One region of the Bacillus sp. PK3-067 genome, then DNA from elsewhere that is predicted to be linked to it. Evidence: riboswitches for the same ligand, from Rfam matches in the RefSeq annotation. Region 1 holds a riboswitch; each other region holds the start of a gene.
What was found. A riboswitch is a leader RNA that binds a small molecule or an ion and turns the genes downstream of it on or off. The one in region 1 is predicted to bind S-adenosylmethionine.
Positions count from the first base shown of each region.

Region 1 (5,204 bases):
ATGGACGGTTATTACATGTTAAGTAGTTTGTTTCTATTAGCGGTTATTATGTTACCTTTCTATATCCGTTTTGAAAGAAAGGCGTTTGTTTCACGTGAAATTGTTCTCGTTGCTGTATTAGCGGCAATTGCAGCAGTAAGCCGGGTGCCATTTTCTATTTTACCAAGTGTACAACCAACTTCTTTTGTCATTATCGTTTCTGCAATTGTATTTGGAAGTGAAACTGGTTTTATGATTGGTGCTACAGCAGCAATCGTATCTAATATTTTTTTAGGACAAGGTCCATGGACACCGTGGCAAATGTTTTCGTGGGGCATGATTGGTTTTATAGCAGGTTTACTTCGTAATACATTTTTTATGAAAAAGCTATGGGGAAGACTTCTTTACGGAGTAATTGTTGGCTTTTTATTTGGCTGGATTATGAATTTCTGGGGCCTTCTCGGTTTTATACGAGAAGCAACATGGGAAACTGTCATTTCGTATTATATCGCAAGTTTTTACTTTGATTTGAGCCATGCGATTTCGAATGTTATTTTCTTATTACTATTTAGTACTTCATGGATTACGATTCTTACAAGATTTAAAAAGAAATACGGTATATTAGATGAGCATAACGTGACATAGAAAAGCATACTCATATAAGGTAGGGTCGCGACTTACATATTCGTTTGCCTCTTTCATGCTTCTTACATAATGTAAGGAGCATTTTTTTGTCAAAAAATCGATTCAATATGCATCCGCTATTATATAAAATTATTTGTATAATTGTAGGTGAGAACTTTTTTCAAAAGGGAGGTGTATAGTTAATGAAGTTAGTTATTCCGAAACAACATGGTGCATGGGCCATGCTTGTTATTCCTTTTTTATTAAGTGTCATACTTGGGAAACCTACTATTTATCATATTCCATTGTTTTTAGCGTGGTTCTTTATCTATTTAGCTACGTACCCATTTCTTACGTACATAAAGCAAAGACGAAAAAAAGAGTTTTTACAAGTTGCCATTATTTATTTTATTATTGCGTTCCTATTTGGGATGATTTCTTTATTATATGAGTGGCGAATTCTTTTATTCGTAATAGTAATGATTCCATTATTTATAGTGAATATGTATTACGCTCGTCAAAAAAATGAAAGAGCACTATTAAATGATATTTGTGCGATTATTGTGTTTTGTATCGGTGGGTTAATTAGTTATTACTTTTCAATGAAGCAAATCGATCATACAGCATTATTCATTGCGCTTATTTCATTTTTATACTTTTTAGGTAGTACGTTCTATGTGAAAACGATGATTCGTGAAAAAAATAACCCGAAGTATCGTCTTGTATCTTGGGGATATCATATCGTATTAACGATAATCATATTTGTGATTAATCCGTGGTGTTCTCTTATTTTTATACCAAGTGTCATTCGAGCAATTGTGTTGTATGGCAAAAAAATTTCTATTATGAAAGTAGGAATTTTAGAAATTGCTAATTCTGTATATTTTTTAATCATAACGGCAATAATTATGAAGTATGCCATTTGAAAAAACTTCCCATCAATTGATGGGAAGTTTTTAATCTTTTTCTAAAATGTGAACGGTGTACTCGCAACGTTGAATAGCTTGTTCAACAGCATAAAGTGATTGTTCAATACGAGCGCGATTAAAATCTTTTTCAACTGTTTCGAGCGCTTCTTCTAAACAATTTTTAGCTTCTTGTAATGATTGAAAAGAATCTTGTACATATCCGCGAGCATTTTGATGCATTTCATAATCCTCCTTGCATGTTCGTATATGGGTAGTATGAACAGTAAGGAAGAAAATATAATTTGTTATATTTATTATATTTGTTTGACAATTGAAGTGGAATTACGTATAGTAAGAATTAAGTGAATATTTTCTTATCCAGAGAGGTGGAGGGACTGGCCCGATGAAACCCAGCAACCGCGATGCAGGTGCTAATTCCAGCAGAACATATTTGTTCTGGGAGATAAGACGAAGATATATACGTAACTTCTTCTTATCGGAGAGGTTTTTTTATTGCAAAAAAACCGATTACGAAAATTTATATTAAGAAGAAAGGGGTTGCGCATTACTGTGACACTCGAAAAATACGTAAAACTGCGTAGTACAGTTTATGAATATATGATAGAGCAAGATAAGCCGATATCATTGTTAGATATTCAAGAACATATCGTTTCGCATCATGAAGGAAAATTCACGAAAAAGATGTTGCATCAATTTTATTTATCAAGATTATTAGACGAACTAAAACTGGATGGGAAAATTACATTAGCTGATGAATATCTCTATGCTGAAAAAGGGGTATTGTATAAGGCGAGAAAAGGGAGCTAAGCTCTCTTTTTTCTTAAAATAACGGAGTATGTAGAGTAAAAGACTGCTAAAGCAGCCTGATACAGGGAATGGTGTTGAGTGTGTAGTGTCAAAAATTGAATGTGCCTGAAAGAGGCAATTCATATCGGCTGCAAATGAAAAGAGACACCTTCGCCGAATAGGTGTCAGTCGTTTTGTCACGTAGACTTGCTACTTAACAGTAATTAGAATAACATGCAGGATTTTTGAAGTCAAAAGGGAATTAAAGGAAGGGGTACAATTATGTACGCTTACTTATTAAAAGATATAACGAAATGGATCCCAAAGTACATTGTAGATAAGGGATATGAATATTATGAAGATGGGCATGTAGAAGATGTTGAAATACAAGATAAAAAAGTGTTTGCTTTCGTTACTGGAAATGCAGGGAATTATGAAGTAGTTATCGATCTCGAAGATTTTTCAGAAAGTAACTGTGAGTGTCCCTATGAAAATTATTGTAAACATATGGTGGCAGTTGTTTATGATATGCAAGGTGCTGGTGAGAGTGCAGTTAAAGAGAAACTGAAAGATTTAGAAAAAGAAGAGTTACTTATATTATTAAATCGATTGTTGCAAAGTTCGAAAAACGTACAAATTGTAGAGAAGTTATTAAAGAAGGAGAAACTTTAACGTATAGAGGGAGTTGTTTTGTAGTGAACGTACTAATTATATATGCTCATCCTAACCCTTCAAGTTTTAACGCGGCGATTTTCAATCATGTGCAAAAAGGACTACAGGAAACAAATCATTCAGTTACCGTACTTGATTTATACAAAGAACAATTTGATCCAGTCCTCGTATTTAATGAAGAGAAGAAAAGACGCGATTTAGTAAATGAAGAGGAAACAGCTCGGTATAGAACGTTAGTAGAAGAAGCAGATACACTTCTATTCATCTATCCAATATGGTGGTGGGGGATGCCAGCAATTTTAAAAGGATTTATCGATCGTATTTTCGTAGCTGGATTTGCTTATAAATATGAAGGGGCTCTGCCGAAAGGATTATTGCAAGGGAAAAAAGCATGGGTTATTAATACGTTAGACTCGCCTCTATGGTACGTCGCATTGTTATATCGATCAGCAGATTGGATTATGATGAAGAGAGGTATTTTACGTTTTTGTGGCATTCGCGATATAAAACGGTCAGTGTTTCAATCTGTGAAAACGAGTAAAGTATCAAAGCGTGAGAAATGGTTATTACAAATAGAAGAAAAGGCTCGTGCATTATGAATGAAGTCGATCGTATTATAAACTGTGTTCAGTATGATGGCGAACTTTTTCGGAAGTATGTTACGTGTTTACTTCAATTGAAAAAATGCAGCGAAACATTTCAGCAAATTCAAATAGAGTTAAGAAATGATTATTTAATAAGAGGAATTTGTGAAAGAGAAGTTGATCAGGTAGTAAGGGGAAGTAAAGAATATGAAACATATTTTCTTCCTAAAGCGTTACAGTGGAATTTTTTGAGGGAACATCCACACCTGATCGGAAAAATTTGCGAAGATTTTTTTGCATTTGAGTCATTACATCTTACGGAATCAGAGTGGGAGAAGATTATAAATTGCGTGGGAAATAAGTGATTTATTATGTAAAAAAGCTAGTATAAAACTAGCTTTTTGTTTAAATAAATAAGAAACATAGACTAATGATAAAACCCGCATATAGTAAGTTCACAACACAAAATCCCATAATGTCACGAGCACCTAAACCAGCTATCGCTAATGCTGGTAATGCCCAGAAAGGTTGAATTAAATTCGTCCAAGCATCGCCCCATGCAATTGCCATTGCTGTTTTTGCAGCAGGTACACCAAGTTCAGCGCCAGCTGGAATCATAATTGGTGCTTGCACAGCCCATTGACCGCCGCCAGATGGAACGAAAATGTTAACAATGCCAGCACTTAAAAATGTAAAGAGCGGAAAAGTCGTTTCATTTGAAATGCTAATAAAGAAATTAGAAATAGCTCCTCCAAGTGAAAGTCCTTCACTATTTGCTCCAATCATCATGCCCATAATTCCTGCGTAAAACGGAAATTGAAGTAAAATGCCAGAAGCACTTTTCGTAGAGTCTGAAAAAGCACGAATATACTGAATCGGAGTACGGTGGAAAATAAGACCTGCAATTAATAACATAAAAATCACGATATCGAGAGTAAGGTTAAAACCTTTCGTATAAAAGTAATTGAAAATATAAATGAGACCTAACAATCCAACGCAAAGTGTAATAATAATGCTATTTTCCATCTTTTCAGCGAACGTATTTTTTTCTACTTCTTGAGCAGCAGCTTCTTCATGGAACACGCTAGGATCTACTGTAATCGTATGTTTTTCATCTGGATGCATCGCTTTATTAATGAGAGGCATCGTAATGAGAAAAATAATAACTGGAACGAGAGCGTATGGTGAGAATAACGTTTCTGTTATTGGAATCGCCTCTTTAATACTTCCAGCAGTCGTTTTAATTAACGTTTCACCGCCTGTTGCTAACGTAAGAGGAATAGAGGCAGAAAGACCGGCATGCCAAATGAGAAATCCAGAGTAAGAAGAGGCGATTGCTAGTCTATAATCTAATCCGTCCAGCTGCCTTGCCACTTCTTTTGCGTATAAAACAGATACAACAATTCCAAAGCCCCAGTTTATGTATGCACCGAGTAAACTTACAATTGAAATGGCAATAATGCCTTGTCCAGTTGTTTTTGGTAGTCTGGCAGCTTTCGTTAATCCTTTTTTAATAAGAGGAGCATTTGCTAAAGCAGATCCAGTCACGAGTACAAGTGCCATTTGCATAGAAAAGGCGAGGAGTCCCCAAATTCCATTACCCCAGTGATTAATCATTTCTACAGGTGTT
Region 1 covers NZ_CP096490.1:3,290,479-3,295,682, reverse strand. Annotated here, with positions in the region: gene M1D73_RS16935 (ECF transporter S component) at 1-624, shown strand, start outside; gene M1D73_RS16930 (YwiC-like family protein) at 807-1,529, shown strand; gene M1D73_RS16925 (hypothetical protein) at 1,560-1,751, opposite strand; SAM riboswitch class I at 1,883-1,981, shown strand; gene M1D73_RS16920 (hypothetical protein) at 2,082-2,339, shown strand; gene M1D73_RS16915 (SWIM zinc finger family protein) at 2,601-2,990, shown strand; gene M1D73_RS16910 (NAD(P)H-dependent oxidoreductase) at 3,014-3,589, shown strand; gene M1D73_RS16905 (hypothetical protein) at 3,586-3,939, shown strand; gene M1D73_RS16900 (short-chain fatty acid transporter) at 3,980-5,204, opposite strand, start outside.

Region 2 (5,204 bases), 1.6 Mb from region 1:
ATTTTCTTGAATTAACCTTACGTTTTTGTCACTTGACTAAAAAGAAGGGTGAGGGTGCTAAATGAAGCGTTTATCATATTTTTTAGTTTTTATATTGTTATGCCTAGTAGGTGCTGGGTGTGCAAAGAATAACGAAGGAGAAAAATTAGAATATAACGGAAGAGCACTCGTAATTGGAGTTGTTGGAGAAAAGCCGAAAGATACGTTTAGGAATATAAAGTTTGAGGAAATGAAGTTAGAGGAACTGGAAAAGAAATCTAAGGAAGTAGATGGTTTTCTAATAATGAAAGATCACTTTCAAGAAGCCTCAACAGAGCAATATAAAAATGTATTTTCATCACTAAAGAAACCAGTGTTTTTTATCGGTTTACAAGATAAATCATATTCGATTTTTATTACAAAAGGGATAGAGTATAACAGTGCCCGAAAAGATGTAAATGCTATGTATACGCAAGGGTTTGCGAATATCGGAAGTGGTGAAGGACAACAATGGGCAATTGGTTTATCGAATGGTGGAAATACAGAAGAAAGTATTCATAATATGTATATCGTCGTATTTCAAACAATTGCAGATTATTTAAATAGATAATGAAGGAGCCTACAAAAGAGGCTTCTTATTTTTTTAATCAAACGTTTGTTTAAGCTGTATGTTCGGTAGGAAGAAACCGATGTAACTCAAGGGTTAACAAAGAAAAATAGAGAATTAATCAAACGTTTGTTTAAGCTGTATGTTCGGTAGAAAGAAACTCCTGTAGTTCAAAGGTTAAGAAAGAAAATGGAGAATTAATCAAACGCTTGTTTAAGATATATGTTTGGTGCAGAATCTAAAAAATTTATATATTTATTTTTTTCTTAACAAATGGCGGAAAAATAAGAAAAATTCGCAGGATTATTAAAAATTATCACGAAATAAGTAAAAGTTTAGCGAATAATGGTTTGAAATAATAAAACGTTTTCTATATGATAAAGGTAAAGGTTAGTAAAAAAGTAGGTGAATTTATGACAGTAACATTTTATTCATATCCAAAGTGTGGCACATGTCAAAAGGCAAAGAAATGGTTTGAGGCAAACGATGTAGCATATGAGATGATTCATATTGTTGAAAATCCACCATCAAAAGAAGATTTACGTAATTTACATGAAAAAAGTGAATTACCATTAAAAAAATTCTTTAATACAAGTGGAATGCGTTACCGTGAACTTGGTCTAAAAGATAAGTTGAAAGATGCAAGCGAAGACGAAATGTATGAGCTTTTAGCATCTGATGGCATGTTGATTAAACGTCCAATTGTAACAGATGGAACGAATGTAACACTTGGTTTTAATGAAGAGCAGTTTGAAAGTGTGTGGAAAAAGTACCAATAAGGTATTTTTACATAATTAATACATTCACTGGAGGTACAGTCATGAGCATTCCAAATAATTTACGTTACTCTGAAGAACACGAATGGGTAAAAACTGAAGGTAATGAAGTTGTTATCGGTATCACTCACTTTGCACAAGGTGAGCTAGGCGATATCGTATTCGTTGAACTTCCTGAAGTAGGTGCAACAATCGAAGCTAACGAGCCATTCGGAAGCGTAGAATCTGTTAAAACAGTTTCTGAGTTATACGCACCTGTAAGCGGTAAAGTTGTAGCAGTAAACGAAGAATTAAGTGACCAACCAGAACTTGTTAACGAATCTCCATACGAGGGTGCATGGATGGTTAAAGTTGAACTTTCTGATGCAAGCCAAGTTGAGAAGTTATTAACTGCAGAAAAATATGCAGAAATGACAAACCAAGACTAATTATAGTCGACTAAAGGACAGCCTTTGTGCTGTCCTTTTTTATTTTTTGTGAAATAATGAAATTCAAGTTATATGTAAATAAATAAGCTATTATGAGAAAAACTGTTTTTTGGTAAGGTTTCATAAGTCTTCACAATCTAAACGAGCCGCTTGCGCTTTTCATTGTCCAGCTCCACCTCCTAGCCCTTCATGTCTAAGAACCTTCCGCACGAGAAGACAAAAAGCGTCTTCTGTGCGAAAGAACCTTAGCCAACAGGGCTAAACAGTCGGTTCCGCTTTTCTTTATGATCCAGCTCCAGCGGCTAGATTGTTCGGTGGCTTCGCTTCTTCCTACAAGGCCAAAAGCGCCTTTACGTCAGAAGCTCCATCCCCCCTCACAATCTAAACGAGCCGCTTGCGCTTTTCTTTTGCAAAAATAAACAGGAAACAACATGAAAATAACGAATATACTATATACTAAGTTCAAGGTTGTATAGTATATGGTGATCGGGTGATGACATATGATTTATGTAGAAAAAGTCATTATTGTAGAAGGTACATCAGATAGAAGAAAGATTGAATCTATTATTCGTGAACCGGTGGAAATTGTTTGTACAAATGGTACAATTGGTTTGTCGAAAATGGATGAGCTCGTTGATCAGTTTTTTGATAAGGAAGTGTATGTGCTAGTGGATGCTGATGATGCTGGAGAAAAGTTAAGGAAACAATTTCGAAAAGAATTCCCGCAAGCCGAGCATATCTATATTGATCGCTCGTACCGAGAAGTGGCAACTGCGCCATCTACACACTTAGCAAATGTATTATGGGGAGCCGACATTGACGTTTATACAGAATATTTACGGTAAGGAATGATAGAAGTGATTGATTGGACAGGAGCCGAAGCTACAGCCCTAATAGAGAACGAAGAAAAAACAGTATTATATGTATATACTCCAATGTGTGGAACATGCCAATTAGCAAAAAAGATGTTAACAGTGGTTGAGATGACAATTGAAGATTTGAAAATTGGGATGTTAGATTTAAATTATGCTCCGCATTTAGCAAAAGAGTATGGGATTGAAAGTGTACCTTGTTTACTTGTTTTTGAAAATGGGACACTGATGAAGAAGATATACGCATTTCATTCGGTTGAATATTTATATACGGAATTAAAGTAGGCGGCAAAAATTTTGCCGCCTCGACATATTTCTTGGGAAATATGTCGAGATGCAGGATGGATACAGTATTTGTCGAGCGAAAATAACAGGATTGCTCTTTAGTGAGAGGGAATGGTATGTAATAGAAAGTGATATGAAGGATGTGATTTAGGGTGAGATTATATTCTTTGCTTCAATCATTTGTAAATTACGCTAATGGTCAATATCATTTAGAACCGCTTTTAAGACAAGAAGAAAAAACTGTTAATTTTCGCTTTGGAGATGAAAGTTGTTCGTTACAAATTTCAAGAGATTATATAGAGTTGGTACATGAGGAAAGAGGAACGGAACAAATCATTTGCTTAGATGAAAAGGATATAGAACAATTGGTGAATGGAAATGTACGATTGCAAATGCTAATGAATGATGGACGTGTACAATATTCGGGAACGTACCGAACGATGTTATTAGTGGAATCGATGTTTCATATATGTAAACCGATGTCAGTAGGTGCTTAAAATTCTGAAGTTTCATTTTTTGCGAAAATTTCTGTTGACATGGTGAGTGTATATTGATACAATTCAAGTCATAAAATATAGACAATTTCATAAATTTCAAATCAGACGAAAATTGAATCTGATTTCTCTTATCAAGAGAGGTGGAGGGACTGTGCCCTGTGAAGCCCGGCAACCGTCAACTTATGTTGAAATGGTGCCAATTCCTGCAAAGCAAATGCTTTGAGAGATGAGAGAGAGGGATAATGTTGTTATATACGCATAAAAACCTTTCTGCTTCTCTAAAGCAGAAAGGTTTTTTTATTGTTTGAATGTGGAGGACATTCAAATAATAAAAGTAATGATAACAGTGGACTACACGCATTAAAAATAAAAAATTGCGGAGTCGACCTAAAATCTTTATGAAATCTAGCTCCAGCGGCTAGAACAGTCGGTCGTTTCATCCCTTCCTATGAGGCAAAAAGCGCCTCTACGTCAGGGATTCAAACGCCCTCTTGTTCTAAACGAGCCGCTTGCGCTTTTTATTTAAAAAAGGGGTGATACACCATGATTCTATTAGAGAATGTAAAGAAAATATATAAAGCAAAAAGCGGTGATGTCACTGCTGTAGATAATGCCAATTTAAAAATAGATAAAGGTGAAATATTTGGTGTTATCGGATATAGTGGCGCTGGAAAAAGTTCTTTAATTAGATTGTTCAATCAGTTGGAGAAACCAACTTCTGGTCAAATTACAATTGCAAATCGTGTCATTTCAGCAATTACAGGAAGCGAACTTCGTAAGGCAAGGCAAGAAATTGGAATGATTTTTCAGCACTTCAACTTACTTTGGTCACGAACAGTACGTGAAAATATAGAGTTTCCACTTGAAATTGCAGGTGTTGATAAAGCGAAGAGAAGAAAACGTGTTGATGAATTAATTCATCTTGTTGGATTAGAAGGAAGAGGAGACGCGTACCCATCTCAGCTGAGCGGGGGACAAAAGCAACGCGTCGGGATTGCAAGAGCATTAGCTAATAATCCACAAGTGCTTTTATGTGACGAAGCAACGTCAGCTCTTGATCCGGAAACGACAGATCAAATTTTGGATTTACTATCAGACATTAATAAGCGCCTTGGTTTAACAATTGTACTCATTACACATGAGATGCACGTAATTCGAAAGATTTGTAATCGTGTTGCGGTAATGGAGAAAGGAAAGATTGTAGAAACAGGTCCAGTACTTGATGTATTCCGTAATCCGAAGCAAGATATTACGAAACGATTTGTACAGCAGTTAACGGATTCTGAAGATACAAATGAAACGATTGAAAGTTTAATTGAAAAATATCCAGATGGAAAAGTAATTCGTTTGCAGTTTATCGGTGAGGCTGTAGAAAGACCAGTGCTTCAACGATTGATGCAACGCAGTGACATAGAAGTTAGCATTTTGCAAGGAAATATCGCACAAACGAATAACGGTTCTTACGGTAGTTTAGTTGTTCATTTAAATGGTGAGGAAACAGCGATCCAGCAAGCAATAGAAGGAATTCATCAAGATCAAGTAGAGCTGGAGGTGATTGCACATGGATAAGTTACTTGCAAATGTTGATTGGAATCAAATGTTAGAAGCAACTGGTGAAACGTTATATATGACGGCAATCGCAGCTCTTGCGACATTTGTTTTAGGACTCATTTTAGGATTGTTACTCTTCATGACAGCAAAAGATAATTTATGGGAAAACAAATCAATTAATACGGTGATTGGAGCATTCGTAAATATAT
Region 2 covers NZ_CP096490.1:4,935,230-4,940,433, reverse strand. Annotated here, with positions in the region: gene M1D73_RS25570 (hypothetical protein) at 62-589, shown strand; gene M1D73_RS25565 (arsenate reductase family protein) at 1,000-1,365, shown strand; gene gcvH (glycine cleavage system protein GcvH) at 1,407-1,790, shown strand; gene M1D73_RS25555 (toprim domain-containing protein) at 2,291-2,635, shown strand; gene M1D73_RS25550 (thioredoxin family protein) at 2,639-2,947, shown strand; gene M1D73_RS25545 (hypothetical protein) at 3,100-3,444, shown strand; SAM riboswitch class I at 3,570-3,677, shown strand; gene M1D73_RS25540 (methionine ABC transporter ATP-binding protein) at 3,988-5,013, shown strand; gene M1D73_RS25535 (methionine ABC transporter permease) at 5,006-5,204, shown strand, end outside.
Region 2: another riboswitch for S-adenosylmethionine. It lies ahead of M1D73_RS25540 (methionine ABC transporter ATP-binding protein); the one in region 1 lies ahead of M1D73_RS16920 (hypothetical protein).

Region 3 (5,204 bases), 170 kb from region 1:
ATTAAAATTCCAATCATTTATTTTATAATCAATGGGATACTCAATTTGACCAATATCCTGTTCAGCGTCTACTGCTATATATTTACCATCTTTTAAAAAGAACTTATAGCTTAACCCAATTGTATATATCCCTAACAATTCTCCTAATTCAGAATGCGTTATCTTTAATACCTCTCCACGCACTTCAATGTCCTCATTGTTAATTAAATTATTTGCAAATGATTTTTTATCTTTAACAAGATAAAAATAATCAGTGTTACCTACAACTACAGTTTGATCTAATTCATACCAACTTGGTTTCCAGTTAAAAATCATAATACAACACCTCTAAAAGTGATTATTCAACTACTTAGGGGACTGGTGGCAAAACGCGGATTTTATCCGCTAAGATAGTTACTAAAAGTAAAATGTAATCTTTACTACTGTAAAAAAATAAATAGTTCCACGCAAAAGATGTTAGTTGACGTAAAATTCGTTATAGGAAACTAATTTTTAATATTAAAGCAAACTCTTCCCCGAACAGAGAGGAGTTTGCTTTTTTAGCATGCTTACCTTTCTATAAATTACTAGTTATGAAACAAGGATCGTTTCATAACTAGTAATTTACTTGATTATCTTGATGGGTATGGAGTAGTGCCCCTATAAACAAAACCCTCCAGAGACATCTATAATCTGCCCTGTTACCCAGCGGCTATCAGAAGAAGCAAGGAATGCTACTGCATCTGCAATATCTTCAACTTGCCCTATTCGTCCGAACACAGATGAGTTTTTAGCAAAATTTCGTATTTCCGGATCATCTAGCAATTTTGCATTGATATCTGTCTTCGTATATCCAGGCATAATTGTATTCACTGTTATACCTCTTTCTCCAAGATGTTTAGCTAGAGGCAGTGTCATCGTATTTAATGCACCTTTACTTAAGCCGTATGCAATGGACCCTGTAAAACCAAGTCGTACTTCAGCTGATGAAATGTTAATCACACGGCCCTCTGCTCGTATTAATGGTAATGTTTGCTGAATTAAAAAGAATGGTGCTTTCATATTTACAGACATAATTTCATCAAAAACTTCTTCTGTCGTATTTTCAATCGTTCCTTGTGTACCTATCCCTGCATTGTTTACTAAAATATCAATCTCTGATGTACCAACTTTTATTTGTAATTCATTCTTTAACTGTTTTACTAGCTTTTTGACACCATCAATTGAATTAAGTTCAGCTTCAATTAAGAACGCTTTTCCTCCATTAGATTCAATCTCACTAATCGTTTCATCTGCAGCTGTTTTATTTCGGCCGTAGTGAATCGCAACTAATGCTCCATCTTTCGCCAATCTCATCGCAATCGCACGGCCAATTCCACGACTCGCTCCTGTTACTAACGCTACTTTTCCATCAAGATTCTTCATTTTTTCCATCCTTCCTAAATTTCCGTTTGATAAAAACCTATACTTATATTTTCATGTAAACACCAATCATTTTAAATATAGATTTATAGGTAATTTAGTCCATTCGCTTATGATATTATAGTTATAATTCGTAATTTACTTTAGAAAACAAAAATAAGGAGGCTACACAATGCAAAACGCCGTAAAACTGGATGAAATCGATCATAAAATTATGAACTTGTTGTATGAAAATGCGAGAATTTCTGTTTCAGAAATAGGACGAATTATATCCATGACGCAACCTGCTGTAAAAGAACGTATTAACAAGCTTGAAGATCAAGGAGTTATAGCGGCTTATCGAACGAAATTTGAGCCTTCCAAAATTAATAAAAACATTCAAGCATTCATCATGTTTAAAACGAGCCAATGCTCTGATTTTATTCAATTTTGTAATGCCGCTCCTGAAGTAACAGATTTATATCGAATTAGTGGGGAATTTAATTATATGATGAAGGTCATGAGCGATTCGATGGATTCCCTCGCTGCGTTTTTAGACTCGTTAATGCAATTCGGATTATCATCTCCTTTAATTGTTTTAAAGAGTGAGTTCGAGGAGAAATTGTCATTCTAATAAAGGGATACGTATTATCCTCACTAACAGTAAAATTTTCTCTTTCTTGAGAAAAACCAACAAAATCAATGATTAGTAACAAAAAAAGAACATTGATTTTCAATGTTCTTTTTTATATCTCTACTTATTAATTAGATTGCTATTCGAAAAAAGCACCTTAATCCCCTTACCCTTGATTCCTCTGCGCCTCTCTAAACTCCTCCTTGACCTTCTCTAACAACCCTTCTTCCGTAATTAATCGATACGCCGTATTTGCTAATGCTTTTGCCGATGTAATTAATGCTTTATCTCCAAGTTCTGAACGTGCTGCTTCTCTAAATTCATTCGTATGTGCAATTAAATCATCTGGTCCGATTTTAATGTACGGATGAATTGTCGGTACAACTTGACTTACGTTTCCTGCGTCGGTTGAACCAATACCCACTCTTTCTTTACGGTTTACGTCTTCGCCTAATAATTCTAGTTCTTCTGCTACGACGTCGTTATATGTTTTTGTTACGAGTAGTTCATCGATTTCATTTTGGAATTGATGGATTTTCACTTTTGTGCCTGTTGCTAACGCTGCTCCCTGTGCGATATTTCTTACTTTTTCTGTTACTTCCGCACATCTTTTTCTCGTTGCTGCGCGGATGAAGAATCTTGCTGCAGCGTAGTCCGGAATAATGTTAGGTGCTTTTCCGCCCTCTGTAATAACACCATGAATTCTTACATCTGACGGAAGTTGTTGGCGAAGTGCGTTAATACCGTTATAGAGCTGAATAACCGCATCTAATGCGTTAATCCCTTCTTCTGGCGAAGCTGCAGCGTGAGCTGTTTTTCCGTAAAAATGAAAATCAAGTGGATCGACTGCTAGTGAAGGACTCGTTGTCGCTGTCTTTCCGCTCGGATGAATCATAAGCGCCGCATCAATGTCTTTAAATAAACCTGCCTTTACATAACTTGATTTCGCGCTACCATTTGGCCCGCCTTCTTCTGCTGGTGTACCAAACACAACAACTTCCCCGCCAATTTCTTCAAGCGTTTCTGATAATGCGATTGCTGCTGCAACACTAATTGTGCCGATTAAATTGTGACCACACGCATGGCCTAGTCCTGGTAAAGCGTCGTACTCCGCTAAAAATGCGATTGCTGGTCCTTGTTTTCCAGAGCTTTTTCGCGCGATAAATCCCGTTTCATGTCCAGCTATATTGTGCTGCAACTGAAATCCTGCACTGCCTAGCAATAAACTTAACGTTCTAGATGCATAAAACTCTTGGTTACCAATCTCTGGATTCGCATGAATATCATGACTTGTTTCTATGTACTTTTCCTTATTTCTTTCGATACTCTCTTCAATTGTTTTTCTTTGTGACGTTACTCCTGTCGCTCCCATTGTTCTTCCTCCTTTTATTTTCACGTAAAAAAGCCTCTTTCTAAAAGATAGAAAGAGGCTTCTGTATATACAGTCAAAATGAGCTTCTTTCTTATCTTTCAAGTTACCTTGCTGGAATTGGCACAGTATTCATAACGAATCCGCTGCCGAGGTATCATAGGGCCAGTCCCTCCACCTCTCGTGATAAGAATTTTCATAAAATTATATTAAATTATTTTTTATTCTAAGTTCATTCCAAGTAAAAGTCAAGGAATTCCTATCCGAATTTACCGAATATCTAAAAATCCTTTTAATACACCAATTGTTTCTGGTGCTTGCAGTCTTGCACATACGTACGGAAATTCCGTGCTACCTTCAAATATCATTTGAGATGTGAGCGGTGCGCCTGCCCAGAAGATTTCATCATCAATTACGATAAACGGGAATGCTTTATTTTGTCTTTGTAACTTTACATTTTTCAGTGGAACTGGTCCATCACTATAAACTATTATTTGTGCATTTGTACGCATGAACGCTTGCCATACTCGTTTATCTACTTGTTTTGTACTTGGAAGTGAAATAATAATTTTTCGTTTTGCGGCTAAAATATCTTTTAATAGCCCTTTCGGCTCTTCAAGATTCATTTCCATAAACCAGCGTAAACGTTTCGAAATTTTCCGTTCCCACAATTGTCTTGATGTCGTGCGATCACACACATCTCCATGACGTTCTATATGAGCTGTTAATTGCGATAACGCTTGTTTTCTAGAAAGATTTTTACGCATATAATGGCAATCTGATAATTGAATGAACTTCCCTCTCGCTCTTGTCACTGCTACATTGACGAGGCGATGGTTTTTATGGTCAAAGAATAGTACGCCAGGTCGTTCTTGTGGATAACTGTCAACCGTATCAAAGATCATCATATCTCTTTCAGAACCTTGGAACTTATGAACTGTAGCCGCTAAAACTGGTATGTGTTGATATTTCGTTCTCTGCAACATTTCTCTAATACACGTCGATAAAAAGCGTGACTGCGCCCTGTAAGGTGTCACAACACCAATTGATTGAATACCGTCTAACAATCCGATTAACATCATTTGCATCGCTACTAAACCAGACATAATGTTAAAACGTGAACCAGAAGCAGCATCTTTTAACGAAAAAGCTCCCATTTGGCTCGTATCAAATAAAACACTCGCTTCATTTGCGAACGGTTGCAATTGCGCAAGTTCTTTACGCTCTGAAACAGACGGATGATCGTATACTCTATTTTTATAAATAAACGAATTCGTAAACTTCGATATATCCGCATGCATACGTCTTTGTTCCTGCAACATAAATAGGTTTGGGTGTGCTTCTGATTTATTAACAGACTCAACAATCCCAGCGTGGTAAAACATATCTTCCCCAAGCCATTTGCGAACAAGTTCATGATTTGCCATCGCAATTGGAGGTAACTGTAAAAAGTCACCGCAAACGACGATACGTTTCCCAAGTGAAGCAGCTAATGCAATTTGCGGAACGAACGCCATACTCACCTCATCTACGACAACTAAATCAAATGTACGCTCATAAATTAGCGCATCAATGGCACATTTCGATAAAGTTGCGCCGATTACTTTCGCATTTTCAATATATTCTTTTTCTACTTCTTTAATTTTAGCCTTTTGCTTTCGAAGATCACTTTCAATCTCTTGTATACGCTTCTTATCAGCAGATGTTGCTTTATACGATAAGATTTTTTCACGAAGATCTTGGCGTGTCTCTTCTAAGTAGAGTCTTTCCTCACCCCATGATCCGTTCGTCGTTTCAACTAACTTAGATGCAAGTAACGTT
Region 3 covers NZ_CP096490.1:3,122,043-3,127,246, forward strand. Annotated here, with positions in the region: gene M1D73_RS16010 (hypothetical protein) at 1-315, opposite strand, end outside; gene M1D73_RS16015 (SDR family oxidoreductase) at 640-1,404, opposite strand; gene M1D73_RS16020 (Lrp/AsnC family transcriptional regulator) at 1,574-2,014, shown strand; gene M1D73_RS16025 (M20 family metallopeptidase) at 2,181-3,386, opposite strand; SAM riboswitch class I at 3,475-3,576, opposite strand; gene M1D73_RS16030 (AAA domain-containing protein) at 3,653-5,204, opposite strand, start outside.
Region 3: another riboswitch for S-adenosylmethionine. It lies ahead of M1D73_RS16025 (M20 family metallopeptidase); the one in region 1 lies ahead of M1D73_RS16920 (hypothetical protein).